One region of the Xanthomonas sp. NCPPB 3570 genome, then DNA from elsewhere that is predicted to be linked to it. Evidence: predicted binding sites of a transcription regulator. Region 1 holds the regulator's gene; the other holds the start of a gene.
What was found. Region 1 encodes FliA, which starts transcription of late flagellar genes. Its sites were predicted from a motif close to TAAAGTTTNNCNNNCNNNGGCCGATAA; they were not measured.

Region 1 (14,750 bases):
ACCGTCCCGGATACCGCCGATCGCCGCGGTCCGTCCCTTCGCCCATCGCTCGCCGCACGCCATGCCCTATCGCTCGCCAGCGTCCGCTCGTGCCTGCCCTCGCCGTGTCCCACGGCGGCGCGGCGGCGGCTGAGCGTCGTATGCGCACGGTCATGGGTCGATCCCTGTGGTGGCCGCTCTGGCTGCTGCTGTCCGCCCTGACCTGCATGGGGTCCACGCAGGCCCAAGTCATCCCGTTGCGGCACTACGCACAGGACCAGGGCCTGCTCGGCCTGGCCGGCACCTGCCTGCTGCAGCGGCGCGACGGCAGCCTGCTGGTCTGCAGCGAAAGCGGGCTGTACACCTTCGACGGCGACCAGTTCCAGCAAGTGACGCTGCAGGGCCGGGGTGGCCATTACATCTCCGATGCCGCCGAAGATGCCGAGCGGCGGCTGTGGGTGGCCACCTTCGATGCGATCTATGTGGACGACGGCGCGCCGGCGCGGTGGATCCCACTGGAACACGACAGCACGCCGTCGCATCGAAAGTTGAATCGCCCGCGCCTGGCCGCCCCTGCCTGGGGCATGGTAGTGCTGGACGACCGCCGCCTCCTACGCGCGGTGCGCAAGGCCGATGCCAGCGGATGGGAGCTGCGGCCCCTGTTCGATGCGGCGACGCTGGCGCGGCAACCGGAGCTGGCCGACATCCACGACCAGTTCGTCGTCGACGACACGCTGTGGCTGGGCTGCGCCAAGGCCCTGTGCCGGGTCGATGCCGACGGCCACGCCACCCGCTACGACCAGGCCCACGGCCTGCCGCCCGACTTCTGGCGCAACGCGGTGCGGGACCGCGCCGGCAGCCTGTGGGTCGTCGGCAGCAACAAGGTGATGCGGCTGCCGGCCGGCGCGACGCGCTTCCAGGAGCAGACACCCCCTGGTCTGCAGGGGCCGACCCTGGTGACATGGCGCGCGCCGATCCTGCTCGACCCGCAAGGCCGCGTGCTGGTGCGCACCAACCACGGCCTGGCGCGCTGGGAAGATAGGCACTGGCGCACCTTCGACCGTCGCAACGGCCTGCCCGAGGGCAACCTCGTCGCCATGCGCTTCGACCAGGCCGGCGACCTGTGGCTGAGCATGGACGGCGAAGGCGTGCTGCGCTGGAACGGCTATGGCTGGATCGAGAACTGGGATGTGTCGCAGGGCATCAGCCGGGCGCCGACCTGGAGCATCCAGCGTACCCAGCACGGCCAACTGCTGATCGGCAACGAGGGCGGTGTCGACCGGCTGCGCGAGGACGGCCGCTTCCAGCGCTGGGCCAGCGACAACGGCGCGCAGATGATCGGCCTGCGCCGCGCCGCGGACGGCACGCTGTGGAGCATCGGTTCGATCGGCGTGCTGCGTCACTACGACGTGCAGGGCCGGCTGCTGCGTGCGTATCCGCCGTTGCACAGCGGCGGCCGCCAGCGGATGGTGATCGCCAAGCAACTGTTCGTGGACGCGACCGACCGCGTCTGGATCCTCACCGACGACGGCGTCTACCTGCTGACGCAGGCGACTGCAGACGCTGTCCCGCAACGGCTGTCGACGCTGCCTGGCGGCGAGTACTCGGATATCCAGCAGCGCCACGACGGCAGCATGCTGGTGACCGGCGCCGCCGGGCTGTTCCGCCTGCGCGGCGACACCTGGACCCCGATCCGGCTGGTCGCCGACAGCGCGCCGGCGCAGCCGGCCCTCAGCAAGCTGCTGGTCCTGGACGACGGCCAGGCCTGGGCTAGCCTGTACGGCCCCGGTGCCTGGCAAGGGCGGCTCGACGGCGACACCCTGCACCTGGCGCCGGCCGACGCGGAGTTGAGCGGCCTGTATATCTACAACCTGCGCCGCACCCGCAACGGCTGGATCTGGATCAGCCACAACCAGGGCGTGGACGTCTATAACGGACGCGCCTGGGCACGGCTGACCCAGGCGCAGGGCCTGCTCTGGAACGACATGTCCGAGTCGGCCTTCCTGGAGGACCACGACGGATCGGTGTGGCTGGGCAGCAGCCGTGGCGTCACCCATCTGCTGGATCCGGCACGGCTGTTCCCGGCGCGGGCGCCGCGGCTGGCGCTCAAGGAATTCAGCCGCGGCGGTGTACCCATCGCCGCCGGCGCGCGCCTGCGCTGGAGCGAGGATCCCCTGCATATCGCAGTCGGTTCGCCGGACCTGTACGACGAACGCAACCGCATCAGCTTCCGTTATCGCTTCGAGGGCGCGCATACCCGCTGGCTGCACACGCCCAACTTCGAATTCGAGCAACCGCCACTGGCACCGGGCGACTACGTGCTGGAAGTCCAGTTGCTGGACGCCTACCGGCGCAGCGCCTCGGCGCCGCTGCGGGTGGCGTTCTCGGTGGCGCCGGTGTGGTGGCGCAGCCAGCCGATGCTGGCGCTGTATCTGTTGCTCGGTGGCGGCCTGGCGGTGGCGCTGCTGCATTGGCGCGAACGCCGCCTGCACCAGCGCCAGCGCGAACTGGCCGACCTGGTGGCGCGGCGCACCGAGGAACTGGAGCACGACAAGCGCGAACTGGAGATCGCCCGCGCCGCGCTGGCGGTGAAGGCCTCGCACGACGCGCTCACCGGCCTGCTCAACCGCGCCGGCATCCTCGAGGCGCTGGCTGCGCAGATGCGCCGCAGCGACGCCGAACAGACGCCGCTGGCCGTGGCGATGATCGACCTCGACCACTTCAAGCGGATCAACGACGAGCATGGCCATCTGGTCGGCGACGCGGTGCTGATCGAGGTGGCGCGGCGCCTGGGCGCCAACCTGCGCGACGCCGACCTGGTCGGCCGCTACGGCGGCGAGGAACTGCTGGCGGTGCTGCCCGGATTGCCGACGAGCTGCGGCGACCGGCTGCAGGCCCTGCGCACCATCATCGCCGGGCAGCCGCTGCGCATCGGCGAGCGGCAGTTGGCGATCACCGCCTCGATCGGCGTGGCCTGGTACCGGCCTGGCGAGCCGCTGCAGCAGTTGCTGGCGCGCGCCGACGCCGCCCTCTACCAGGCCAAGCGCCTGGGCCGCGACCGGGTGGAACTGCAGCCGGCCTAGCGGACGCCAAGCGACGCGCCGCGGCGCCGCCCTGCCTCGCTTCCGGGACCGGCACGGTCCTTGCAGGGCGCAGGGTCGATCCTGGCCGAGCGCACCCCCGATGTCCGAGAGCGAAGAAGGCGCAGAGCGCACAGAACAGCCAACAGACAAACGCCTGCGCGAAGCCCGCGAACAGGGCAACATCCCGCACTCGCGCGAGCTGGCGACGGCCGCGGTGTTCAGCGCCGGCGTCTTCGCCCTGATGGGCCTGTCCACCTCCATGACCGCCGGGGCGGTGGCCTGGCTGAAACAGGCGCTGCGCCCGGACCTGTCGATGCGCGAGCATCCGGAGGCGATGTTCGGCCATTTCGGCGACCTGCTGCTGAACCTGCTCTGGGTGGTGCTGCCGCTGGTCGGCATCTGCCTGGCGGCCAGCTTCGCCGCGCCGGTGCTGATGGGCACCCTGCGCTTCTCCGGCCAGGCGCTGATCCCCAAGTTCGATCGGCTCAACCCGATGAACGGGCTCAGCCGCATGTACGGCGCCGAGACCATCGTCGAGCTGCTCAAGTCGATCCTGCGCATGGGCTTCGTCGGCGGCGCCGCGATGCTGTGCCTGTGGGGCAGCACCGACTTCCTGCGCGGCCTGCTGCTGCAGCCGCTGGAACAGGCCATCGGCCACGGCCTGGGCTTCACCCTGCGGCTGCTGCTGTACACCGCCGGCGCGCTGGCGCTGCTGGCCGCGATCGACGCGCCCTATCAGAAGTGGAATTACATCCGCAAATTGAAGATGACCCGGGAGGAAGTGCGCCGGGAAATGAAGGAAAACGACGGCAGCCCCGAGGTCAAGGGCCGCATTCGCCAGATGCAGATGCAGATGTCGCAGCGGCGGATGATGGAAGCCGTGCCCAAGGCCGACGTGGTGGTGGTCAACCCCACCCACTACGCGGTGGCGCTGAAGTACGAGAGCGGGCGCATGCGCGCGCCCACCGTGGTCGCCAAGGGCGTGGACGAGATCGCCTTCCGCATCCGCGAGGTCGGCGAGCAGCACCGCGTGGCGGTGATCTCGGCGCCGCCTTTGGCACGCGCCTTGTATAGGGAAGGCCAACTCGGCAAGGAAATTCCCGTGAGACTGTATTCCGCGGTGGCGCAGGTCCTCTCGTACGTCTACCAGCTGCGCGCCTGGCGCAGCGGGCCGATGCCGCCGTTGCCGCCGTTGGAAGTGGATGAATTCGCCCCGGGGAGCCAGCCATGAGCCAGCCTGCCGCGCAGATGAACACGCGCAAAGTGATGGACATGATCAAGCACGGGCTCGGCGCCCCGGTGATCGTGTTGCTGATGCTGGCGATGGTGGTGGTGCCGCTGGCCGCCCCGGTGCTGGACGCCCTGTTCACCTTCAACATCGCCATCTCGCTGATGGTGCTGCTGGCGGTGGTGTACGTGAAGCGGCCGCTGGAGTTCAGCATCTTCCCGATCGTGCTGCTGATGACCACGATGCTGCGCCTGGCGCTGAACGTGGCCTCCACCCGTGTGATCCTGATCAACGGCCAGGGCGGCCACGGCGCGGCCGGCAAGGTGATCGAGGCCTTCGGCGAATTCGTGATCGGCGGCAACTATGCGGTCGGTATCGTGGTGTTCGCGATCCTCACCATCATCAACTTCGTGGTCATCACCAAGGGCGCCGGGCGCGTGTCGGAAGTGACCGCGCGCTTCATCCTCGACGCCATGCCCGGCAAGCAGATGGCGATCGACGCCGACCTCAACGCCGGCCTGCTGACCCGCGAGGAAGCCAAGGCCCGCCGCGAGGAGGTGCGCGAGGAAGCGGACTTCTACGGCTCGATGGACGGCGCCAGCAAGTTCATCCGCGGCGACGCCATCGCCGGCATCCTGATCCTGTTCATTAACCTGATCGGCGGCATGGCGGTCGGCGTCCTGCAGCATGGCATGCCGGTGGCGCAGGCCGCCTCCACCTACACCCTGCTGTCGATCGGCGATGGCCTGGTCGCGCAGCTGCCGGCACTGCTGGTGTCCTCGGCGGTGGCGATGCTGGTCACCCGTGCCTCGCGTTCGCAGGACATGGGCGCCTCGATGATGGGCCAGGTGTTCGGCCAGCATAAGGCGCTGGCGGTGGCCGCGGCGATCCTGGGCCTGGTCGGCCTGATCCCGGGCATGCCCAACGTCGCTTTCTTGACGCTGGCGCTGATCCTGGGCGTGCTGGCCTGGAAGATGTGGAAGCGCAGCCTGCAGCCGACCCCGGCCGCCGCCGAGGCGGCGCCGCAGGCCGCGGCCGCGGCCCAGGCCAACGCCGAACTGGGCTGGGACGAACTGCGCCCGATCGACCCGCTGGGCCTGGAAGTGGGCTACCGGCTGATCCCGCTGGTGGACAAGGCCCAGGGCGGCGAGTTGATGGCGCGGATCAAGGGCGTGCGCCGCAAGCTGACCCAGGACATCGGCTTCCTGGTGCCGCCGGTGCACATCCGCGACAACCTGGAACTGCCGGCCAACGCCTACCGCCTGCTGGTGCATGGCGTGCCGGTGGCCACCGCCGACATCCACCCGGACCGCGAACTGGCGCTGGATCCGGGCGGCGCGCTGGGCAAGATCGACGGCATCCCCGGCAAGGACCCGGCGTTCGGCCTGGATGCGATCTGGATCCAGCCGCACCTGCGCGCCCAGGCCGAGACCATGGGCTACACCGTGGTCGACCCGGCCACGGTGATCGCCACCCACCTCTCGCACCTGATCCGCGAGCACGCCCCGGAACTGCTCGGCCACGAGGAAGTGCAGCAGCTGCTGGCGACCCTGGCCAAGAGCGCGCCCAAGCTGGTCGAGGACCTCACCCCCAAGGCGTTGCCGCTGTCGGTGGTGGTGCGGGTGCTGCAGAACCTGCTGATCGAGAAGATCCCGGTGCGGCAGTTGCGCAAGATCGTCGAGGCCCTGGTCGAGCACGCCCCGCAGAGTCAGGAACCCGGCGCGCTCACCGCCGCCGTCCGCAACGCCCTGGGCCGGTTCATCGTCCAGGAGATCGCCGGCATGGCCCCGGAACTGCCGGTGTTCACCCTGGCCCCGCAATTGGAACGTGTCTTGCAGGACTCTACCCAGGGCAACGGCGCGGCGCTGGAACCCGGACTGGCCGAGCGCTTGCACCAAAGTCTGGCGGACTGCGTGAGCAAGCAGGAGGCGCGCAACGAACCGGCCGTGGTGCTGGTCCCGGCGCAGGTCCGCGCCGCCCTCGCCCGCCTGGTCCGCCACAGCGTCCCCGCGCTGTCGGTCCTGTCCTACAGCGAAGTGCCGGAGGACAAGCGGCTGAAGCTGGTGGGGACGATCAGTTGATGTTGCAGGGATTGGTGATTCGGGATTGGGGATTCGCAATAGCGGCCCATGCGAGCGGAGAGAGACAGCAGTGAAGGCATCGAACACAACCAAAGCAAGGCGATCGGGCGCAAGCCAGGCCGTGACCGTATCCGCGCTCCATCCCCAATCCCCAATCCCCAATCCCGGCTTCCAACCATGAAGATCAAACGCTTTGTCGCCCCCGACATGCGCACCGCCTTCCGGATGGTGCGCGACGAGCACGGGCCGGATGCGGTGATCCTGTCCAATCGGCGTACCGACGAGGGCATCGAGATCGTCGCCGCCAGCAACTACGACGAGGCACTGGTGCAGCGGGCGCTGGATGCGGTGCGCCCGGACGAGGCGCCGCGCGCCGCGGCCGCGCAGGCACCGGCCGCTCCCGCCCCGCGCGCTGCGCGTAACGACAGCGCCGCCGCCAGCCCGGCGATGGCGATGATGGCCGCGATCAGCGAGCGCCGCGGCAGTGCCGCGCCGGCCGCTTCCGCCACACGGCCGCTGACCCAGCCGGCGGCGCTGGCCGCCTCGGCGATGCCCGCCGCGGCCGCCCCGGCTGCCGCCGCACGCCAGGCCGCCCCGGCCAAGGCCGCGGCACCGGTCACCGGCCGCGCCGAGTTCAGCATCCCCGAGGACGTGTTCCGCAACGCCCCGATCAGCGTGCCCATGCCCAGCCCGTTCGCGACCCCGGCGCCGGCCGCCGAGGCCATGCCGGCCTGGCGCGACGACGTCGCCGCGGTGGCGCTGACCCCGCTGGCGAGCCCGAGCACGGCTCCGGCCCCGGCCGCGCCGAGCGTGGCAAAGGCCGACGCGCCGGCCGCTGCCGGAATCCCGGCGGCCGCCACGCTGGCGGCGGTGCCGACCTTCCCCGCCCCGCAGAACGACGAACAATTGACGCAGCTGCGCGACGAACTGGCGCTGATGCGGCAGATGATCGAGCGCGAGATGAACCGCCTCACCGACGAGCGCCTGCGTGGCTCGCCGGTCCGTGCCCAGGCGCTGGAGCTGATGGACGACTACGGCTTCGACAGCGGCATCACCCGCGACGTGGTCATGCAGATCCCCGCCGACCTGGAGCTGCACCGCGGCCGCGGGCTGATGCTGGGCCTGCTGTCCAAGCGCCTGCCGATCGCCCCGCTGGACCCGCTCGAGGAAGGCGGCGTGATCGCCCTGATCGGCCCCACCGGCGCCGGCAAGACCACCACCATCGCCAAGCTGGCCTCGCGCTTCCTGGAGCGCCATGCCGCCCGCGACGTGGCCCTGGTCACCACCGACACCATCCGCGTCGGCGGCCGCGAACAGCTGCACAGCTACGGCCGCCAGCTCGGCATCGCCGTGCACGAGGCCGACAGCGACGCCGCGCTGCAGCAGCTGCTGGAGCGCCTGGCCGACTACAAGCTGGTGCTGATCGACACCGCCGGCATGGGCCAGCGCGACCGCGCCCTGGCTGCCCAGCTGCACTGGCTGCGCGCCTCGCGGGTGGTCCGATCCTTGCTGGTACTCCCCGCCAACGCCCATTTCTCCGACCTGGACGAGGTGGTGCGCCGGTTCGCCGGCGCCGACCCACAGGGGGTCATCATGACCAAGTTGGACGAGACCGGGCGGTTCGGCAGTGCCTTGTCGGTGGTCGTGGACCACCGCCTCCCCATCACCTGGGTGACCGATGGACAGCGTGTGCCGGACGACCTGCACCGCGCCAACGCCGCCAGCCTGGTATTGCGCCTTGAAGATTTGCGGCGCGCTGCCGATAAGCCCTGTACTCCGGAGCAGACCCATGCCGTCGCGTGACTACGTCAATCTGACCAATGCCTTCCCCCTGTCGGCGACGCGCAGCGAACCGCTGGGTCCGGTGCGCACCATCGCCGTGACCGGCGGCAAGGGCGGCGTGGGCAAGACCAACATCTCGGTCAACCTGTCCATGGCGCTGGCCGACATGGGCAAGCGCACCCTGCTGCTGGACGCCGACCTGGGCCTGGCCAACGTCGACGTGCTGCTGGGGCTGACCCCCAAGTTCACCGTGGCCGACCTGGTCGCCGGGCGCTGCACCCTGGAAGAGGTGCTGATCGACATGCCCAACGGGCTGATGGTGGTGCCCGCCGCCTCCGGCCGCCGCTACATGGCCGAGTTGCCGCCGGCCCAGCACGTGGGCCTGGTCAACGTGTTCTCCGAGTTGCAGCGCGAGCTGGACGTGATGATCGTCGACACCGCCGCCGGCATCACCGACAGCGTGCTGACGTTCTGCCAGGCCGCGCAGGACGCGGTGGTGGTGGTCTGCGACGAGCCGGCTTCGATCACCGACGCCTACGCATTGATCAAGGTTCTCTCGCGCGAGCGCGGCGTGGACCGGGTGCAGATCGTCGCCAACATGGTCCGCGACCTCAACGAAGGCCGCCTGCTGTACGACAAGCTCAGCCGGGTCTGCGAGAAGTTCCTCGGCGACGTGTCGCTGAACTACCTGGGCTGCGTGCCGCAGGACGACTGGCTGCGCCTGTCGGTGCAGCGCCAGCAGCCGGTGGTCAAGGCCTACCCGTCCAGCCCGTCGGCGCAGGCGATCAGCGAGATCGCCCGGCGCACCGCGCGCTGGCAGGCGCCGACCGCCCCGCGCGGCAACGTCGAGTTCTTCGTCGAACGCATCATCCAGCGTGGGGTGGCCGCATGAACGCCGCCGCCCACTACCGCGCCGTCCAGCGCAACAGCGCCAACGACTACATCACCCAGCACTCGGACCTGGTCCGGCGCATCGCCCACCACCTGGCGGCGCGGCTGCCGGCCAGCGTCGAGATCGACGATCTGATCCAGGCCGGCATGATCGGCCTGATCGAGGCCTCGCGCAGCTACGACGCCGAACAGGGCGCCTCGTTCGAGACCTATGCCTCGATCCGCATCCGCGGCGCGATGATCGACGAGATCCGCCGTGGCGACTGGGTGCCGCGCTCGGTGCACCGCCGCGCCCGCGACGCCGCCTCGGCGATCCGCAAGATCGAACAGAGCACCGGCCGCGCCGCCGCCGCCAACGAAGTGGCCGCGGCGATGGACATGCCGCTTCCCGAATACCTGCGTTTGATGGAAGATGCCGCCCGCGGCCAGGTGCTGAGCCTGGAGTCGCGCATCGAGGACCATGGCGAACTGGATACCATCGCCAAGGGCGGACCCAATCCGCAGCAGATGCTCGAGCGCAGCGAATTCGGCCGCGAGCTGGGCAAGGCGATCGCGCAGTTGCCCGAACGCGAGCAGTTGGTGCTGTCGCTGTACTACGAGCAGGAATTGAACCTCAAGGAAATCGGCGCGGTGCTCGGGGTCAGCGAGTCGCGCGTGTGTCAGATCCATGGCCAGGCCACGGTACGGTTGCGCGGACGCCTGAAGGCGTTCGAGGTCGCCGATGCCGGTCTGGAAGACGAAGAATAGGAACCCTTAGGAGTCAGTGGTGAACAAGAACATGCGGATTTTGATCGTGGACGATTTCTCGACGATGCGACGCATCGTCAAGAATCTGCTCGGCGATCTGGGCTTCACCAATACCGCCGAGGCCGAAGACGGCAACAGCGCCCTGGCCGCGCTGCGCTCGGCGCCGTTCGAGTTCGTGGTCACCGACTGGAACATGCCGGGCATGACTGGCATCGATCTGCTGCGCAACATCCGCGCCGACGACAAGCTCAAGCACCTGCCGGTGCTGATGGTGACCGCCGAGGCCAAGCGCGAGCAGATCATCGAGGCCGCACAGTGCGGCGTGAACGGCTACATCATCAAGCCGTTCACCGCGCAGACGCTGCAGGAGAAGCTGGGCAAGATCTTCGAACGCCTGGGAGCGACCGCCTAAATGGAAGCCACCGCCGAACGTACCGCCCTGATCGAACGCCTGCAAGGCGCGCTGGACGCGCTGGAAAACGGCGACGAGGCCGGCTGGCGCAGGGAGATCGACACCCTCGCCGCCTGGCGCACGCGGCCGATGATGCAGGGCCTGAGCCGGCTCGCGCGCGATCTGGGGCAGGCGCTCGGCGAACTGCCGGTGGTGCCCAGCGAGGCCGGCGAGCTGGACGACGCCTGCTCGCGCCTGGACCACGTGGTGGAGATGACCGAACAGGCCAGCCACCGCACCCTGGACCTGGCCGAGGAATGCCGTGCGCTGGCCGACCAGCTCGCCGCCGGCGGCCTCAGCGGCGACCAGAGCGAGATCCTCGACAAGATCCGCCACAACCTCACCGAAATGGCCCTGGCGCAGAGCTTCCAGGACCTGACCGGGCAGATCATCCGCCGCGTCGCCGGCATCGTGCGCCGCGTGCACGAAGGCTTCGGCGCGCTGGGTCTGCCGCCGAAGGAAGAAAACAAGAAGGCCGACGGCAGCCTGGCCGGTCCGGCCCTGCCCGGCCTGGACCGCCACGGCGTGTCGCAGCACGACGCCGACGACCTGCTGTCCGGATTGGGACTCTAGAGCCTGCCCACGCCATTGGAATAGGCCACGCCGCACTTGGGTGCGCGCGGCGAGAAGAATGAGGGAATTTATGTCAACAAACGACCAAATGATGACGCAGGTTCGCGCGCACCCAAGCGCGGCCCTTCGGGTTGCCGTGTCCGGCCCCCAGGCGGCCGCGCACGGCTTGAACAGGCGGTCGGCCTGTCGCGGCGCCGCGCGCAACCACCTGGGAACCGGACACGGCAACGTGGCCTGTTCCAATCGCGTCGGCAGGCTCTAGCCATGAGCGCCGTACCCGACGACATCGCTGCCGACTTCATCATCGAGGCCCAGGAAATCCTGGACCGGCTCGGCGAGCAGCTGGTGTCGCTGGAGCAGGCGCCCGAGGACAGCGGCCAGCTCAACGCCGTGTTCCGCGGTTTCCACACGCTCAAGGGCGGCGCCGGCTTCCTGGCGATCAACGCCATGGTCGAGCTGTGCCACGCCGCGGAGGAAACCCTGGGCATGGCCCGCGCCGGCCAGGCCACCCTGCAGGCGCGGCACTTCGACGCCGCGCAGCAGTCGCTGGACTACCTGCAGTCGATGCTGGACGCCTTCGGCAGCGGCCAGGAGCCGCCGCGCGCGCCGGCGGAGCTGATCGCGCAGTTCGACGCGCACGGCGACGCCGCGCCGGCGCCGGCGCCGGCCAAGAGCGCCGCGCCGGCGCCCGCCGCCAAGGCGCCCGCGGCCGCCGCGGGCGATGCCGACCTGATCAGCGACGACGAATTCGAGGCGCTGCTGGACCAGTTGCACGGCGATGCGCCGCCGGCGGCCACGCCGCAGGCGCTGCAGCCGGCGCCGCGTGCGCCCAGCGCCGCGCCCAAGGCCGCGGCCGCCCCGGCCAAGGCCGCCGAGCCCGAGCACACCGTGCGCGTGGACACCAAGCGCCTGGACGCGATCGTCAACCTGATCGGCGAACTGGTGCTCTCGCGCAACCGCCTCAAGACCCTGCGCGTGCGCCTGCGCGACGAGGAACTGGACCGCGCGGTCAGCAGCCTGGACATCGCCACCGCGCGCCTGCAGTCGGCGGTGATGCGCACGCGCATGCAGCCGGTCGGCAAGGTGTTCTCGCGCTTCCCCAAGGTGGCGCGCGACGTCGCCCGCTCGCTCAACAAGGAAGTGGAACTGGAGCTGATCGGCGCCGACACCGAACTGGACCGCAACCTGGTCGAGGCGCTGGCCGATCCGCTGGTGCACCTGGTGCGCAACGCGATCGACCACGGCATCGAAGCCCCGGCGCTGCGCGAAGCCACCGGCAAGCCGCGCGGCGGCCACGTGCGCCTGTCGGCGCAGCAGGAAGGCGACTACGTCAGCATCGAGGTGCAGGACGACGGCGCCGGCATCGACCCGGAACGGCTGCGCGCCAAGGCCCGCGAGAAGGGCCTGATCGACCCCGAGGCCGCGGCCCGCCTGACCACCGAGGAATGCCTGCACCTGGTGTTCCTGCCCGGCTTCTCGACCAAGTCCGAGGTCACCGACATCTCCGGCCGCGGCGTCGGCATGGACGTGGTGCAGTCGCGCATCCGCGAACTCAGCGGCCAGATCCAGATCCAGTCGGAACTGGGCCGCGGCAGCCGCTTCCTGATCCGCGTGCCGCTCACCCTGGCGATCCTGCCGACCCTGCTGGTGCAGGCCGGCGACACCGTCTATGCGCTGCCGCTGGCGCGCGTGGTGGAAGTGCTGCACGCCCCGCGCCGCTCGCTGGGCTGGTTCGACGGCCGCGCCGTGCTCGACCGGCAATCGCACACCCTGCCGCTGGTGGACCTGCGCCAGTGGCTCAACATCGACGCCCCGCAACTGCCGCTGCTCACCGTGGTGGTGCTGCAGGCCGGCGAATCGCGCATGGGCCTGGTCGTGGACCAGGTCCGCGGCCGCGAGGAAGTGGTGATCAAGCCGCTGCCGCGCTCCCTGCGCGGCCTGCCCGGCTACGCCGGCGCCACCCTCATCGGCGACGGCCGCCTGGCGCTGATCCTGGATGTGGATGGCTTGAAGGCTTGAGGGGCCGGGATTGGGGATTCGGGAGTGGGGATTCGCAACGGCGGCTTCCCTGGGGCCTCGTTTTCCCTGATTCCGCCGTAGGAGCGGCTTCAGCCGCGACGCGGTGAGGCTGGGATTGGCGATAGCACGCGCGGCGCAGTGCCAATTGCCGAGACGATCCGAACGATTGTGCTTAGGCAACGCGCCAAGGTCCGCGCGTCGCGGCTGAAGCCGCTCCTACGACACACCGACCAACCCTGCGCCCTCGCGCTCTTGCCAATCCCAAATCCCGACTCCCGAATCCCGCCCCCATCAAGTCCCCTGGCCCCTGGCCGATACCTCCTGCATGGACAAGCTCAGTCTCATCGGCCTGCTGTTGGCGATTCTGTCGCTCATCGGCGGCAGCATCCTCAAGGGCGCCGGCATTTCGGCGCTGTGGTCGCCGGCTGCGTTCGTGATCGTGATCGTCGGCACCGTCGCCGCGATCCTGGTGCATACCCCGCCGTCCGTGTTCCGCCGTGCGTTCCAGATCGCCAAGTGGATCCTGTGGCCGCCGCCGAGCGATCGCCAGGCGCTGCTCAAGCAGATTGTGGAATGGAGCAACATCGCGCGCCGCCAGGGCCTGCTCGGGCTGGAGAACCAGGTGCCGCAGCAGCAGGATCCGTTCGTGCGCAAGGGCCTGCAGATGCTGGTGGACGGCGTGGAGCCGGAAGCCATCCGGCACATGCTGGAGATCGACCTGGAAGGCCAGGAACATTGCGACCTGGCCGCGGCCAAGGTGTTCGAGGGCATGGGCATCTACGCACCGACCCTGGGCATCATCGGCGCGGTGCTTGGCCTGATCGCGGTGATGAAGAACCTGGCCGACCCGAGCAAGCTCGGCCACGGCATCGCCGCCGCGTTCACCGCCACCATCTACGGCATCGCCTCGGCCAACCTGCTGTTCCTGCCGATGGCCGCCAAGCTCAAGAGCGTGATCAAGCACAGCTGCGGCGAGCGCGAAATGATCATCGAAGGGTTGATCGCCATCGCCCAGGGCGAGAACCCGCGCAACATCGAATCGAAACTGGCCGGATTCTTGCATTGAGTTGCCAATGGCCCGCAAGCACTCCCACGACGAGCACGCCAACCACGAGGCATGGGCCATCCCCTATGCCGACCTGATGACGTTGCTGCTCGCCTTCTTCGTGGTGATGTACGCGCTGTCCACGATCAACGAAGCCAAGTACCGGGTCATGGCCGATGCGATGAGCGCGGCGTTCGGCGGTACCCCGACGACCCTGCGTCCGGTGCAGGTCGGCGACCACGCGCTGCAGGGCCAGGGCGGCGAGCGGCCGACCCCGATCAAGTCCAGCCCGGCGCTGACCCTGCCCGACCCCAACCGCCTGCCTACCGGCACCGCGCAGCGCGGCGACGACCTGCGCGACGCGCAGCAGTTGCGCCGCGCGCAACGCCAGCTCGACAGCATCGCCGACCGCCTCGGCGCCGCGCTGGCGCCGCTGATCCAGAAGAAGCTGATCACCGTGCGCCGCGCCGGGCTGTGGATCGAAGTGGAGATCAACAGCGACATCCTGTTCGGCTCCGGCTCGGCCGCGCTCGACCAGAGCGCACGCGCCACCCTGGCGGAACTGGCGCAGGTGCTGTCCGGCGTGCCCAACGGGGTGCGTGTGGAGGGCTATACCGACAACACCCCGATCGCCACCGCGCAGTTCCCGTCGAACTGGGAACTGTCGGCGGCGCGCGCGGCCAGCGTGGTCCACCTGTTCGCCGACCAGGGCCTGCAACCCTCGCGACTGTCGATGATCGGCTACGGCCAGTTCCGCCCGCGCGCCAGCAACGACACCCCGGCCGGCCGCAACGCCAACCGCCGCGTGGTGCTGGTGATCCTGGCCGATTCCGGCGACAGCAGCGATACGACGCCGTCGGCCCCCGACCGT
Region 2 (14,750 bases), 2.1 Mb from region 1:
GCCTGGGTGAGTTGCGCGGACTGCTCTTCCAGCGAGCGCGCCGCGGTGCTGGCTTCTTCCACCAGCGCCACGTTCTGCTGGGTGGTCTCGTCCATGCGCGCGATGGTCTGGTTGACCTGGGCGATGCCGTTGGCCTGCTCGTGCGAGGCGGCGGAGATCTGGCCCATCAGGTCGGTGACGTGCTGCACGCTGGCCACCACCTGGTCCATGGTGGCGCCGGCCTGGTGCACCAGCGTGGCGCCGTGGGCCACGCGCTGCACCGAGTCGTCGATCAGGGTCTTGATCTCCTTGGCCGCGCCGGCCGAACGGTGCGCGAGCGTGCCGACCTCCGCGGCCACCACCGCGAAGCCCTTGCCCTGCTCGCCAGCGCGGGCGGCTTCCACCGCGGCGTTGAGGGCGAGGATGTTGGTCTGGAAGGCGATGCCGTCGATCACCGCGATGATGTCGGCGATGCGCCGGGAGGCGGCCTGGATGCCGTCCATGGTCGCCACCACCTGGCCGACCACGTCGCGCCCTTCGCTGGCCACGCCAGCCGCGCCCAGCGCCAGCTGGTTGGCGCGCTGGGCATGCTCGGCGTTCTGCTTCACGGTGGAGGTCAACTCCTCCATCGAAGCGGCGGTCTCTTCCAGGCTGGCCGCCTGCTGCTCGCTGCGCTTGGCCAGCTCCTGGTTGCCGCTGGCGATGTCCTCGGCGGCGAAGCCGATGCTGTTGGTGGTGCGCTGGATGTGCGCGACGATGTCGGTGAGGCGGTGCACGGTGCTGTTGGCATCGTCGCGCATGGCGGCGAACACGCCATGGAAGTTGCCGCGCATGCGCACGGTGAGGTCGCCGTCGGCGATGCAGCGCAGCAGCTCAGAGAACTTGGCCAAGTTGGCGTCGGCGGTGGCCATCATGGTGTCGAGGTTCTCGACCATGGTGCGGAAGGCGTGCTCGAACCGCTCCGGCTGGCCGCGGTGGGCGAAGTTGCCGGCGCAGGCGGCTTCGGCCAGGGTCTGGATCTGCACGTTGATCGCGTGCAGGTTCTGCTTGACCTGGTGCATCGCCGCGGTGATCGCGGCCTTCTCGCCGGGGTACTGGGCGATGTCCTGGCTGAGGTCGCCGATGGCGTAGCGGCCCATCACCTCGGTCATGCGCAACTGGGTCTGCACGTGCGCGTCGACCAGCGCATTGGTGTCGGCGACCATGCGCCCGTATTCGCCGGGGAAGCGCTGCGCGTCCATGCGGTAGCTGATGGCGCCGGCGTCGTGGCGCGCGGCCATCTCGCGCTGCGCGGAAATCACCTCGTGCAGGCGCCGCTGCATCTGCTGCATGGCGCGCAGCAACTGCCCGGCTTCGTCGTGGGTGGTGGCGGTGTCCGGGCTGCTCAGGTCGCCGGCGCCGATGCGCTCGGCCAGGCCCAGCGCCTGCCGCAGCGGGCGGACCACGCGGCGGGTGAGCAGCAGGGCGATCAGCGTGCCCAGCAGCAGCGCCAGCACGGTGCAGCCGACCATCAGCAGGGCGAAGCCGCGCGCGGTGGCCATCGCCTCCTTGGCGGCCTGGCGGTTCTTGGCTTCCTGCAGGTCGATGAAGGCGTTGATGCTGGCCAGCCAGTCGACGAACGCCGGGCGCGCCTGCTGCAGCAGCAGCGCCTGCGCCTGCACGGTGTCGCCGGCATCGCGCAGCTGCCGCACCTGCGCGATCAGCGGCATGGTGCGCGCCTCGATGCCCTGAATGCGCTGCAGGATCGCTTTTTCCTGGGCGTCGGTGGAGGCGGCGAGCAGGGCGTCGAGCGGCTGTGCGGCGCGCGCGTAGTCGCCGGCCAGCTTGTCGATGGTCTGCTCGGTCGCCTGGCGGCTGGCCGCATCGTCCAGCAGCACCACGTCGCGCAGGGCGATGGCGCGGTCGTGCACGCTGCCGCGGAAGTTGATCGCGTAGCGCTGCTTGACGCTGTTGACTTCGTTGATCGCGGTGAGCCGCCGGTCGATGCTGTGCACGCGTTGGATGCCGACCACGGTGAGCAGGACCATCAGCACGATGATCGTGAGGAAGCCGAGCGCGAGGCGCTGGCCGATGCGCAGATGCGAAAGGACGTGCATGGGATCGGGGGAGTGGGGGAAGGAAGAGGGATCGACGGTGGGTGACGGCGGACGGGCAGGCAGGTTGCCTGCGCCCGTGTGACGCGCGCATCGCGCTGGTCCCGGGGCCGGCGCATGAATAGCGGCGATGCCGGGTCGAACTGAAGGGAGGGTGCCTGGGTGTCCGCGGCGCGGTGCGGAGAACGTGACGCTGTGCCTGTCTGCGGCGCCGATGGCGGCGGCCCGCGTCGGGCAGCGCGCTGCGTTCGCTGCCCGGCAGGACCGGGGTCGCGCCGCGCCACCGCCGCGCGCAGGTGCAGCATGGCCAGGCCCATGCCCGGTGCTATGGTCCGCGCATGACCGGCACTCCCGACCCGATCCGCTTCCAGGCGACCTTGCTGCGTCCGGCCGCACCGCCCGACGCGACCTGGTATTTCCTGCGGTTGCCCGCGGCGGCCAGCGCGGCCCTGCCGACGCGCGGCCTGGCCAGCGTGGAGGGCCTGTTCGCCGGGCATCCGTTCCAGGCCACGTTGCAGCCGGATGGGCACGGTGGTCACTGGTTGCGGGTGGAGGCGCCATTGCGCGCGGCCGTGGCAGCCGAGGTCGGCACCACGGTGGCCCTGGAGATCGCGCCGGTGGCGGTGGAGCCGGAACCGGCGGTGCCCGACGATCTGGCGCTCGCGCTGGCCGCGCATCCGTCCGCGCGCGCGGCATGGGACACGCTGACCACGGTGGCGCGCCGCGACTGGATCTTCTGGATCGGCGCGGGCAAGCAGGCGCAGACGCGGGTCAAGCGCATCGCCAGCACCTGCGACATGCTCGTTGCGGGCAAGCGGCGGGTCTGCTGCTTCGATCGCTCGGGCATGTACAGCAAGGCCTTCGCCGCGCCGCAGGCGCAATGAGGGCATGGCGCGCACGCCTGGCGTGGCCGCCGTCGCGACAGGATCCTCGCACGCGCCTGTCTACACTTCCGCACGTCCATCCATGAGGCCCACCGCATGAGTGCACCCACTTCTTCGTCCGCCGCCGCCGCACCGGGCAGCCTGCGCCGCTCGGTGTCCAACACGCTCAAGGGCTCGGCCGGCAACCTGGTGGAGTGGTACGACGTCTACGTCTACTCGGTGTTCGCCACCTACTTCGAGTCGCAGTTCTTCTCCAAGGAGGACAAGAACGCCACGCTGTACGTGTGGGCGATCTTCGCGGTGACCTTTCTGATGCGCCCGATCGGCGCGTGGTACTTCGGCCGCTTCGCCGACCGTTACGGCCGGCGCCTGGCGCTGACGGTGTCGGTGTCGGTGATGGCCGCCTGTTCGTTCCTGATCGCGGTGACGCCCACCGTGGCCAGCATCGGCGGCGCCGCGGCGGTGGTGCTGCTGCTGGCGCGCCTGCTGCAGGGCTTCGCCACCGGCGGCGAGTACGGCACCAGCGCCACCTACATGTCCGAGGCGGCGATCCCGGGGCGGCGTGGTTTCCTGTCCTCCTTCCACTACGTCACCCTGGTCGGCGGCCATGTGCTGGCGCAGGCGGTGCTGTTCGGGATGCTGCACTTCTTCGACAAGGGCCAGATTTCCGAATGGGGCTGGCGCGTGGCCTTCGGCCTGGGCGGCATCGGTGCGCTGGTGGTGTTCTGGCTGCGGCGCACGATGGACGAGTCGCTGACCTCCGAGTCCATCGCCGCGGCCAAGCAGGGCAAGGACAGGTCCTCCGGCTCGCTGCGCGAGCTGTTCGTGCACCAGTGGCGCCCGCTGCTGCTGTGCTTCCTGATCACCGCCGGCGGCACCGTGGCGTTCTACACCTACTCGGTGACCGGGCCGAAGATGATCCAGACCGCCTTCGCTGGCGACGACGTGATGGCCGGCACCATCATCAACCTGGCCGCGCTGATCGTGCTGATGCTGATGCAGCCGGTGGGCGGCTGGCTGTCGGACCTGATCGGGCGCAAGACCCTGCTGGTGTTCTTCGGCATCGGCGGCGTGCTCTACACCTGGTTCCTGGTGCTGGAGCTGCCGAAGCAGAGCGACTGGCTGAGCGCGTTCGCCATCCTCACCGCCGGCTTCGTCATCCTCACCGGCTACACCTCGATCAACGCGGTGGTGAAGGCCGAACTGTTCCCCACCCACATCCGCGCGCTGGGCGTGGGCCTGGGCTATGCGCTGGCCAATTCGGCCTTCGGCGGCACCGCGCCGCTGCTGTACCAGGCCTCGCTGAAGACCGGCCACGTCACCACCTTCGTCTGGTACGCCACGGCGGTGATCGCGGTGTCGCTGCTGGTGTACGTATTCTTCCTGACCAACAAGGGCAGCAACTGGCTGGACCACGAAGGCGAGATGCACGCGCGTCGGCGCTGACCGGCGCGGGGGTGGCCCGGGCGGTGCAGGCGCCACCCGGGCGTGGCGCGGCCGCACGCTGAACGGTGAACCCCGCGTCGGCCGGGCCGCCCCGCGCGCGGGCGCCGCGCATGCGGCGGCTGCGAGGCGACTCGGGTACCATGCAGCCCCCTCACGGGCGTTCCCCCCATGGCCGATCCAGACAACAACTCCACTTCCCCGGTGACCCAGGCGCAGGCCGAAGACGCGGTGCGCACCCTGCTGCGCTGGGCCGGCGAGGACCCCAGCCGCGAGGGCCTGCTGGATACCCCGCGACGCGTGGCCGAGGCCTATGGCGACTGGTTCAGCGGCTACCGCGCCGACCCGCGCGAGTACCTGCTGCGCACCTTCGAGGAGGTGGCCGGCTACGACGAGCTGATCGTGCTGCGCGACATCGAGTACGAAAGCCACTGCGAACACCACATGGCGCCGATCATCGGCAAGGTCCACGTCGGCTACCTGCCGCGCGGCAAGGTGGTGGGCATCAGCAAGCTGGCGCGGGTGGTCGAGGCCTATGCGCGGCGCTTCCAGGTGCAGGAGAAGATGACCGCGCAGATCGCCCAGTGCATCCAGGACGTGCTGCAGCCGCTGGGCGTGGGCGTGGTGGTGGAAGGCGCGCACGAGTGCATGACCACCCGCGGCATCCACAAGCGCGGCGTCAGCATGGTGACTTCGAAGATGCTGGGCACCTTCCGCGAGGACGCGCGCACCCGCGCCGAATTCCTGCGCTTCATCGAGCGGGCGCGCTGAGTCTTGCCGATACGATGGCGGTCGGTTCCTGCATGAAGCCGCATGTCCGGATCGCCGGCTATCGCCAGTTGCGCGAACAGCCGTTGTGGAAGCTGCTCGCCGCCGACCATGCCCCTGAGCTGATCGGCCTGCTGCAGACCCTGCTCGGCGACGCCCAGCGGCGGCTGCCGGCGGATGTGCTGCACGAACGCCTGCAGCGCCAGCTCGATGCGCTGAAGGACGACGAGCTGTCGCGCGAACTGCCGCGCACCGCCCAGGCCTACGTGGCGCACTGGTTGGCGCAGGGCTGGCTGGAGCGGCGCCTGCCCGAAGGCGACGCGCAGGAAGAATACGAACTGTCGCGGCAGGCGGCGCAGGCCATCCGCTTCATCGCCGGCGTGCGCGACAGCGCCAGCGTGGCCACCGAAAGCCGGCTGTCGCTGGTGATCCAGCAGCTGGTGCAACTGGCCGGGCAGACCGAGACCGATCCGGACGCACGCCTGGCCGCGCTGCGCGCCGAGCGCGAGCGCCTGGACGCGGAGATCGAGCGCGTGGCCGCCGGCAAGCTGGCTGCGCTGGACGGCAAGCGCGCGCTGGAACGCACCCGCGACATCATCCGCCTGTCCGACGACCTGACCGAGGATTTCCGCCGCGTCCGCGACGATTTCGAGCGGCTCAACCGCGAGTTCCGCGAGCGCATCATCGATGACGAGGGCGCGCGCGGCGACGTGCTGGAGAAGCTGTTCGCCGGCATCGACGTGATCGGCGAGAGCGAGGCCGGGCGCAGTTTCCAGGCATTTTGGAGCCTGCTCAACGATGCCGAGCAGAGCGTGCAGCTGGATGCGGCGCTGGAAGCGCTGCTGGCGCGCGGCTTTGCCCGCCGCCTGGACCGCCACGAGCGCGCCTTCCTGCGCGGGCTCACCGGCACCCTGCTCGAACGCGGCGGCCAGGTACACGAGGTGATGCAGCATTTCGCGCGCAGCCTGCGCGGCTTCGTGCAGAGCCGCGGCTACCTGGAGCAGCGCCGGCTCAACCAGTTGCTGAAGCAGGCGCAAGGCGAGGCGCTGCAGTTGCGCGACCACCTGCATGCCACCGCCGCCACCGGCTACGTGCTGCCGCTGAGCAGCGCGCGGCTGCGCTCGCTGTCGCAGTGGCGCCTGCACGATCCGCGCAGCCAGCAGGTGGACGGGCGGGTGCAGGCGGCCGAGGCGGCGACGATCTCGCTGGACAGCGTCGGCGATCTGGTGGCGCAATCGGAGATCGACCTGCGCGGCCTGCGCAACGACCTGCACGACCTGCTCGGCCGGCAGCCGCAACTGAGCATCGGCGAGGCGCTGCGGCAGCGCCCGGCGGCGCAGGGCCTGGGCAGCGTGATCGGCTACCTGGCGCTGGGCACCCGCCACGGCGTAGTCGTCGACGGCGAATGGGAAGCGGTGCAATGGGAAGGCGGCGACGGCCAGGTCCGGCGCGCACGCATCCCGCTGGTGTGGTTCACCAAGGAAAAACGCAATGAGCTGGTCTGACGAATTCCACGGCCACGACGCCGATGCCGGCGATGTCGCCGCGGCCGCCGCCACGTCCGCTGCGGCCGATGGCGGCACCGCGCTGTTCGCCGGCGACAGCGGCAGCCTGCCGCTGGAGGCGCGGCGCGCGTTGTGCCAGTTGCTCTCAGGCCCCAGCGTCGACGCCTACCGCCACGGCCCGCTGTGGCCGGCGCTGCTGCGCCACGAGGCGGCGATCCGCCGCGTGCTGAGCGAACTGTTCCTGGAACTGGTGCTGGACCGCGACGGCGGCGTGGCGTTCGCGCGCCAGGCCGACACCGGCGAACTGGAGACCCCGGCGCTGCTGCGCACCGCGCCGCTGACCTTCATCGAGTCGGTGCTGCTGCTGTTCCTGCGCCAGCAACTGGCCGAGGCCGATACCCGCGGCGAGCGCGCGGTGGTCGACGAGGCGCAGTTGCTGGAAGTGCTGTCGGTGTACGAGAAGAACGTCTCCACTGACCGCGCCGGTTTCGCGCGGCGGGTGCTGGCGGCGATCGCCAAGATGCGCGACAACCACCTGCTGTCCAAGCTGCGCGGCAGCGAGGACCGCTACGAAGTCTCGCCGGCGCTGAAGCTGCTGTTCTCGGCGGAGGACGTGCAGGCGCTGGCGACGGCCTACCGCGGCCTGCGCGAGGGCGCGGCCGAGGCGGCGCCATGACTGGCCTGCGCCCGCGCGCCGCCCGCGTCTAGCGCCGGCCAGGCCCTGAGCGCTGGCCGCCGTGGCGGCCGTCCCCGTTTTCCGATGAGTTCCCGATGACGTCCCTGTCCGAATCGTCCACCGTCCCCGTCGCCCCGTCCCTGTTCGCCGAGACCCTGGCCGAGCAACGCGCGCAGCAATACCGCATGCGCCGCCTGCAGGTGCACAACTGGGGCACCTTCAACGGCCTGACCGACGTGCCGATCGCCGAGAAGGGCTTCCTGTTCGTCGGCCGCTCCGGTTCGGGCAAGTCGACCCTGCTCGACGCGATGTCGGCGCTGCTGACGCCGCCGAGCATCGTCGACTTCAACGCCGCCGCGCGCGAGGCCGAGCGCAGCGGCCGCGACCGCAGCCTGGTGTCCTACGTGCGCGGCGCCTGGGCCGACCAGCAGGACAGCGCCTCCGGCGAGATCGCCACCCAGTACCTGCGCAAGGGCGCGACCTGGTCGGCGCTGGCGCTGGAGTACCGCAATGCCCACGGCCAGGCGGTCAGCCTGGTGCGGCTGTTCTGGATCGCCGGCAGCGGCACCGCCGCGGCCGACGTGCGCAAGCACTACATGGTGGTGCCGCGCGGCTTCGACGTGGCCGCCGAGCTGGACGGCTTCGACCTGGACCTGCGCCGGCTCAAGCTGCGCCTGGGCGAGGACGTGCACCACTTCGACAGCTTCGCCGGCTACGCCGAGCGCTTCCGCCACCTGCTCGGCATCGGCAACGAGATGGCGCTGCGGCTGCTGCACAAGACCCAGTCGGCGAAGAACCTGGGCGACCTCAACGCCTTCCTGCGCAGCTTCATGCTCGACGAGCCGCGCACCTTCGAGGCGGCCGACCGCCTGGTCGAGGACTTCGCCGAACTCGACGGCGCGCACCACGCGGTGGTGACCGCGCGGCGCCAGGTGGAAACCCTGACCCCGGCGCGCGACTACCACGCCGAACTGCTGGCGTTGCGCCACAGCGTCGGCGAGTTGCGCGAACTGCAGCTGGGCATCGACGGCTACCGCGAGCAGCGCCGCCTGGGCCTGCTGGACGCGCGCCTGCAGGAACTGGACACCCAGGACCGCGGCCTGGCCGGCGAGGAAGGGCAGCGCCGCGAAGCGCTGGATAACCACGAGCAGACCCTGGCCGAGCTGGAAACCCAGCAGCGCGCGCAGGGCGGCGAACAGGTCGAGGCGCTGGAGCGCGAACGCGGCCGCGTCGAGCGCGAGCGCGACGAGCGCATGCGCCGCCGCAGTCAGGTCGAACAGGCCTGCCGCCAACTCGGCATGGGCCTGGCCGGCAGCGCCACCGGCTTTGCCGAGCAGGTGGCGCAAGCGCGCGCGCTGCGCGACGGCGTCGCCGGCGAGGCCAGCAGCCTGGACGAAGCGATCGCCGAGCGCATGGCCGAGCGCCGCGAGGACGAGCGCCGCTTCGCGGTCATCCGCGCCGAGATCGAGGCGCTGCTGAAGGCGCCCTCGAGCATTCCTGCGCCGATGCAGGCGCTGCGCGCGCGGCTGTGCGCCGAGACCGGTCTGTCCGAAGCCGCCCTGCCGTTCGTCGGCGAGCTGGTGCAGGTGGACGCCGAGCAGGCTGCCTGGCGCGGCGCGATCGAGCGCGTGCTGCACGGTTTCGCGCAGTCGCTGCTGGTCGACGAACGCCACTACGCCAGCGTCGCCGACTGGGTCAACAAGACCCAGCTCGGCACCCGCCTGGTGTACTTCCGCGTGCGCCACAACGCGCCGCTGCAACAGCGCGAGCCCGATGCCAAGTCGCTGCTGCGCAAGCTGGAGCTGCGCGACCACGCCTATGCCCCGTGGCTGCGCCAGGAACTGGCGCGGCGCTTCGACTACACCTGCGTGGACACCGTGGCGCAGTTGCGCGACGCCGAGCGTGCGATCACCCGCGAGGGCCAGGTCAAGCATCCGGGCGACCGCTACGAGAAGGACGACCGCCACGCGGTCGGCGACCGCAAGCGCTGGCTGCTCGGCTACGACAACCGCGACAAGCTCAAGGTCTACGAGCGCGAGGGCCAGACCCTGGCGCAGCGCATCGCCGCCTGCGACGCCGACGTCGCCGCCCTGCGCAAGCAGCGCGAACAGGACCAGGGCCGGCAACTGGCCGCGCATACCCTGGCCGAGCGCGAGTGGGACGAGATCGACGTGGCGCCCAAGCTGCAGCGCCTGAGCGACATCGCCGAGCAACTGCTGCAGTTGCGCGAAGGCGACACCGCGCTGCGTGCGCTGGGCGAGCAGATCGCCACCGTCCGCGCGCGCCGCGACCAGGCGCGCCGCACCTACGAGGACGTGCGCCTGGAGCGCGCGCAGGTGAGCCGCGAGCGCGCGCGTCTGGAAGCGCAGCGCGAGACCTGCGCCGCACGCGTGGCCACCGCGGTGATCGGCCCGGCGCAGGTGGCGGGGCTTGACGCGCGGCTGGCGGCGCTGCCGCCGCTGAGCCTGGACAACCTGGAGGCGCATCTGCGCAGCGTCGAGCGCGGGCTCGGCGAACAGCTGGCGCAGAGCCAGGCGCAGGATGCGCGGCTGAGTCAGCAGGTGCTGGACTGCTTCCGCCGCTACTGCCAGCAGTGGCCGGAGGACAGCGGCGACTTCACCGTCAGCCTGGCCAGCGCCGACGACTTCCTGGCGCGCCTGCAGCGCCTGGAGAGCGACGGCCTGCCGCGCCACGAAGGCCGCTTCTTCGATCTGCTGCAGACCCAGAGCAAGAACAATCTGCTGGCCCTGCAGCGCTACACCGCCGAAGCGCACAAGGCGATCAAGCAGCGCATGGACGAAGTCAACGCCAGCCTGGAGCAGGTGCCGTTCAACCGCGGCACCCTGCTGACCATCGAAGTCAGCGACCGGCGCCTGCTCGAGGTGCAGGAGTTCCAGCAGCAGTTGCGCGCCGTGCTCGGCCATCAGCAGACCGAGGACCGCGCCCTTGCCGAGGCGCAGTTCGCCATGCTGCGCGGGCTGGTGCAGCGGCTCGGCGCGCAGGAGCCGGAACTGCGGCGCTGGCGCGAGCAGGTGCTGGACGTGCGCCAGCACGTGGAGTTCGTCGGCGTGGAACTGGACGCGGACAGCCGCGCGCAGGTGGAGATCTACCGCAGCGGCGCCGGCAAGTCCGGTGGCCAGCGCCAGAAGCTGGCCACCACCTGTCTGGCCGCGGCGCTGCGCTACCAGCTCGGCGGCGAGGACGGCGAACTGCCGCGCTACGCCGCGGTGGTGCTGGACGAGGCGTTCGACAAGGCCGACAACGAGTTCACCGCGCTGGCGATGAACATCTTCGAGAACTTCGGTTTTCAGATGGTGGTGGCCACGCCGCTGAAATCGGTGATGACGCTGGAGCCGTTCATCGGCGGCGCCTGCTTCGTCGAGATCAGCGGCCGCCACAACTCCGGCGTGCTGCTGATCGAATACGACGAGCAGGCGCACCGGTTGAAGCTGCCCGAGCGCAGCCGCAACGAGGCGACGACGCCTGCGGTGGAGTCGGCCACCGTGGTGGACCCGGCCGGCGCCGAGCTGCCGCTGCCGCCGACCGCTGCCGCAGCGGACGCAACCGCGGAGGCCACCGCAGACGCCGTTGCCACGCCGGCGCGCGCATCCGGCAAGGCGGACGATGGCCGCGGCAACGGCGGCAAACCACCGACCGCGCGCAAGACCTCGCCAGCGACGCCCGGCAAACCTGCCAGCACGGCTGCCACGACGCCTGCTGCCAAGGCCGCGTCGGCGAAGGCGCCACGCAAGTCCGCCGCAGCGGCGGCACGTCCGTCCACGGCAACTCAGCCCGCCACGCGGTCGGCGTCAGCGAAGACCGCGAAAGCTGCCGCAGCCAGCAAGCCTGCGAAGCCGGCCAAGGCTGCCAAGCCTGCGGCGCGCAAGACGCCTCCCGCGACCGCCAAGCGCCGCGACGGCTGAGCCGGTGCTGGCCCGCGTGTGCCCACGGGCACGCGCGCAGCCGCCGCGTTGGGAGGACAGGCACGCGGCAACCGCGCTGCACTCAGTGCAGCAGATCCCATCCCATCTTGCCGATCAGCACCACCACCAGCACCAGGAACAACCGCCGGATCAGCGGCGTGCCGCCGCGCAGCGCCAGCCGCGTGCCGGTCACCGCACCGGCCACGTTGGCCACGGCCATCGGCACCGCCGCGGCCAGCAGGATCTTGCCGCTGGGCACGAAGAAGCACAGCGCCGCCAGGTTGGTGGCCAGGTTCACCACCTTCGACGCGGCCGAGGCGCGCAGGAAATCCAGGCCGAAGAAGCGGATGAACAGGAAGATCAGGAAGCTGCCGGTGCCCGGGCCGAAGAAGCCGTCGTAGAACCCGATCGCCGCGCCGATCGCCAGCGCGATGGCCAGTTCGCGGCGCCCGATGTGGCGCGGCCGGTGCAGCGCACCGAAGTCCTTCTTGACCAGCGTGTAGCCCAGCATCGCGATCAGCAGCAACAGGATCAGCGGGCGCACCGCCTGTTTCGGCAGCAGGCTCACCGCGGTGGCGCCGAGGAAGGCGAACACGAACGCCGTCGCAGTCGCGTACAGCACCGGCCGCCACGGCAGGCGCACATGGCGCGCGTAGCGCCAGGCGGCGGTGCCGGTGCCGGCCATGGCGCTGAACTTGTTGGTGCCCAGCACCACCGCCGGCGCCTGTTGCGGCAGGGTCGCGAACAGCCCGGGCAACTGGATCAGGCCGCCGCCGCCCACCGCCGCGTCCACCAGCCCGGCGACGAAGGCGATGCACAGCAGCCAGGGCAATTCAGTGGGGATCGACTCGAGCACGCCGGCGCTCCGCGCAAGGGGCCGCAAGCATAGCCGCCACCGTCCGCAACGCGTGCGCGGCGTGCGCGATGCCGCGCCAGCCGTCACAATCGGCACATGCCACCGTCCGCCCCGCGCCTTGCCGATCCCTGCCCCTGCGGCCGTCCGCGCGACTACGCGCAGTGCTGCGGGCCGTACCATGCCGGTACCGCGGCGCCGGATGCCGAATCCTTGATGCGCTCGCGCTACAGCGCCTACGTGCGCCAGGACGCCGACTACCTGCGTGCGAGCTGGCATCCGTCCACCTGCCCGCCGCAGGTGGAAATCGACCCGCGCACGGTCTGGCTCGGCCTCACCGTGCAGCGCGTGCTGCAGACCGGTGCCGACAGCGCCGAGGTCGCCTTCCTGGCACGCTATCGCATCGGCGGCGGCAGTGCCGTGCGCATGACCGAGCACAGCCGCTTCGTGCGCAAGGACGGGCGCTGGTACTACCTCGACGCGCTGGACTGAACCGGCACGCGTCGCGTTGGCGGTGCGGACGACCGCGCTCCGCCCGTTCGTTCGCAGGGCTGTCGTCGGTCCTCTTGCGCTTGGAACGAGCGCTGTGGATAGCGAACGCCATGCCTGCCGAGGCTCCGCGTCGCGCGATCTGCCAACCAAGCCACACGCAGAATGCAGTGCCGGTCGCGCGCCGTCTTCCGCCCACACCGCGTGAGCGGAGTGCACACGCGGCGGTTGTTTATGATGTCGGCCCTGCCGTCGGCGAGGATGTTGCGATGATGCGTTTGGCCTGGATCCTGCTGCTGGCGGCCCCGTGCGCGCTGGCGCAGACCCCACCCGCGGCGGCGCCGTCCACGCCCGATCCGGCCTTCGCCAGCTGCGTGGCCGGCCTGCGCACGGCCGCGGCGAAGGCGGGCGTCGCCGAGGCGTCGTTCGATCGCTTCACCGCCGGCCTGCAGCCTGATCCGAGCGTGCTGCCGCTGCTCGATGCCCAGCCCGAATTCACCACGCCGATCTGGGACTATCTGGCCGGGCTGGTCGACAGCCAGCGCATCGACGACGGCCGCGCCATGCTCGCCGCGCACCGCGACCTGCTTGCGCAGGTCGCCCAACAGTACGGCGTGGACCCGGAGACGGTGGTCGCGGTGTGGGGCGTGGAGAGCGACTACGGTCGTATCTCCGGCAAGCGCCCGCTGCTGGTGTCGCTGCTGACCCTGTCCTGCGAAGGCCGCCGCCAGCCGTTCTTCCGCAGCGAACTGTTCGCGCTGCTGAAGCTGCTGCAGGCCGGCGACCTGCGCCCCGAGGGCCTGACCGGCTCTTGGGCCGGCGCCTTCGGCCACACCCAGTTCATGCCCAGCACCTACGCCCGCGTCGCCGTGGACGGCGATGGCGACGGCCGCCGCGACCTGGTCGCCAGCATTCCCGATGCGCTGGCGTCCACCGCCAACTACCTGAAGCTGGCCGGCTGGCAGAGCGGCCAGCCGTGGGGGCTGGAAGTGAAGTTGCCGGACGGTTTCGACCCGGCGCTGGCCGGGCGCACCCAGCGCCGGCCGTTGTCGGACTGGCGCGCGCGCGGCCTCACCGCCGCCGATGGCAGTGCGCTGCCGGCGCTGGCAGCGCAGACCCCGGCGGCGGTGCTGATCCCGGCCGGCGTGCACGGCCCGGCGTTCCTAGTGTTCCGCAACTATGACGCGATCTACGCCTACAACGCCGCCGAAAGCTATGCGCTGGCGATCGCGCTGCTGTCCGACCGGCTGCGCGGCAAGCCCGGGCTGGTCGCCGCCTGGCCGACCGACGACCCCGGCCTGGGCCGCCCCGAGCGGCGCGAACTGCAGACCCTGCTGCTGGCGCGCGGCCACGCCATCGGCCAGGCCGACGGCGCCATCGGCACCGCCACCCGCCGCGCGATCCAGGCCGAGCAGCAGCGCCTGGGCCTGCAGCCGGCCGACGGCCGCGCCGGGCAACGCATCCTCGACGCGCTGCGCCGCGAGGCCGGCGGCGCGCCTGCGGCCCCCGCACCGACACCGGCCACGCCGCCGCAATCGCCTGCACCGGCATCGTCGCCTGCACCCGCACCGACACCGACAAAGACGCCATTCGGCGGCATGCCGCCCACCGCGTTCCGGCTGCCGGCCGCCTACCCGGCCTTCGCCCAATCCCCCGCGCCACGGAGCATCCATCCCATGTCCGACGTCCCCGGCCTGAGCACAGGCGACTTCCACGGCTATCCCTCGCTGCTGGTGGAGACCCCGCAGTCCACCGCCGCGATCAGCCTGTTCGGCGGCCAGGTGCTGTCGTTCGTGCCGAAGGGTGGCACCGACGCGCTGTGGCTGTCGCCGAGCGCGCAGCCCACGCCGACCCCGATCCGCGGCGGCACCCCGGTGTGCTGGCCGTACTTCGGCCGCCAGGGCCAGAGCGACGCCGTGCCCGCGCACGGCTTCGTGCGCACCGTGCTGTGGCAACTGCAGGACGCGCGGCGCGAGGCCGATGGCACGCTGGTCCTGACCCTGGCGCCGCCGGACTTCGACGACTTGCCGCTGCGCCTGCGCATGCAGCTGCGCATCGGCGCCACCCTGGAGCAGCGCCTGGTCACCGACAACGTCGGCACCGCGCCGGCCCGCTTCACCCAGGCGCTGCACAACTA

Region 2: AC1PLR_RS00695 (methyl-accepting chemotaxis protein) is a predicted target of FliA. The motif match lies at 2,194-2,220, and genes of this name have one in related genera.

The regions. Positions count from the first base shown of each region.
Region 1 is NZ_CM161513.1:2,233,529-2,248,278, reverse strand. It holds gene AC1PLR_RS09845 (ligand-binding sensor domain-containing diguanylate cyclase) at 153-3,062, shown strand; gene flhB (flagellar biosynthesis protein FlhB) at 3,163-4,293, shown strand; gene flhA (flagellar biosynthesis protein FlhA) at 4,311-6,371, shown strand; gene flhF (flagellar biosynthesis GTPase FlhF) at 6,549-8,174, shown strand; gene AC1PLR_RS09825 (MinD/ParA family ATP-binding protein) at 8,161-9,045, shown strand; gene AC1PLR_RS09820 (RNA polymerase sigma factor FliA) at 9,042-9,791, shown strand; gene cheY (chemotaxis response regulator CheY) at 9,811-10,203, shown strand; gene AC1PLR_RS09810 (protein phosphatase CheZ) at 10,204-10,815, shown strand; gene AC1PLR_RS09805 (chemotaxis protein CheA) at 11,080-12,834, shown strand; gene AC1PLR_RS09800 (flagellar motor protein) at 13,160-13,900, shown strand; gene motD (flagellar motor protein MotD) at 13,908-14,750, shown strand, end outside.
Region 2 is NZ_CM161513.1:149,746-164,495, forward strand. It holds gene AC1PLR_RS00695 (methyl-accepting chemotaxis protein) at 1-2,075, opposite strand, end outside; gene AC1PLR_RS00700 (YdeI/OmpD-associated family protein) at 2,411-2,956, shown strand; gene AC1PLR_RS00705 (MFS transporter) at 3,053-4,402, shown strand; gene folE (GTP cyclohydrolase I FolE) at 4,571-5,170, shown strand; gene AC1PLR_RS00715 (DUF3375 domain-containing protein) at 5,203-6,672, shown strand; gene AC1PLR_RS00720 (DUF4194 domain-containing protein) at 6,659-7,348, shown strand; gene AC1PLR_RS00725 (ATP-binding protein) at 7,444-11,271, shown strand; gene AC1PLR_RS00730 (sulfite exporter TauE/SafE family protein) at 11,354-12,127, opposite strand; gene AC1PLR_RS00735 (YchJ family metal-binding protein) at 12,224-12,616, shown strand; gene AC1PLR_RS00740 (lytic murein transglycosylase) at 12,886-14,750, shown strand, end outside.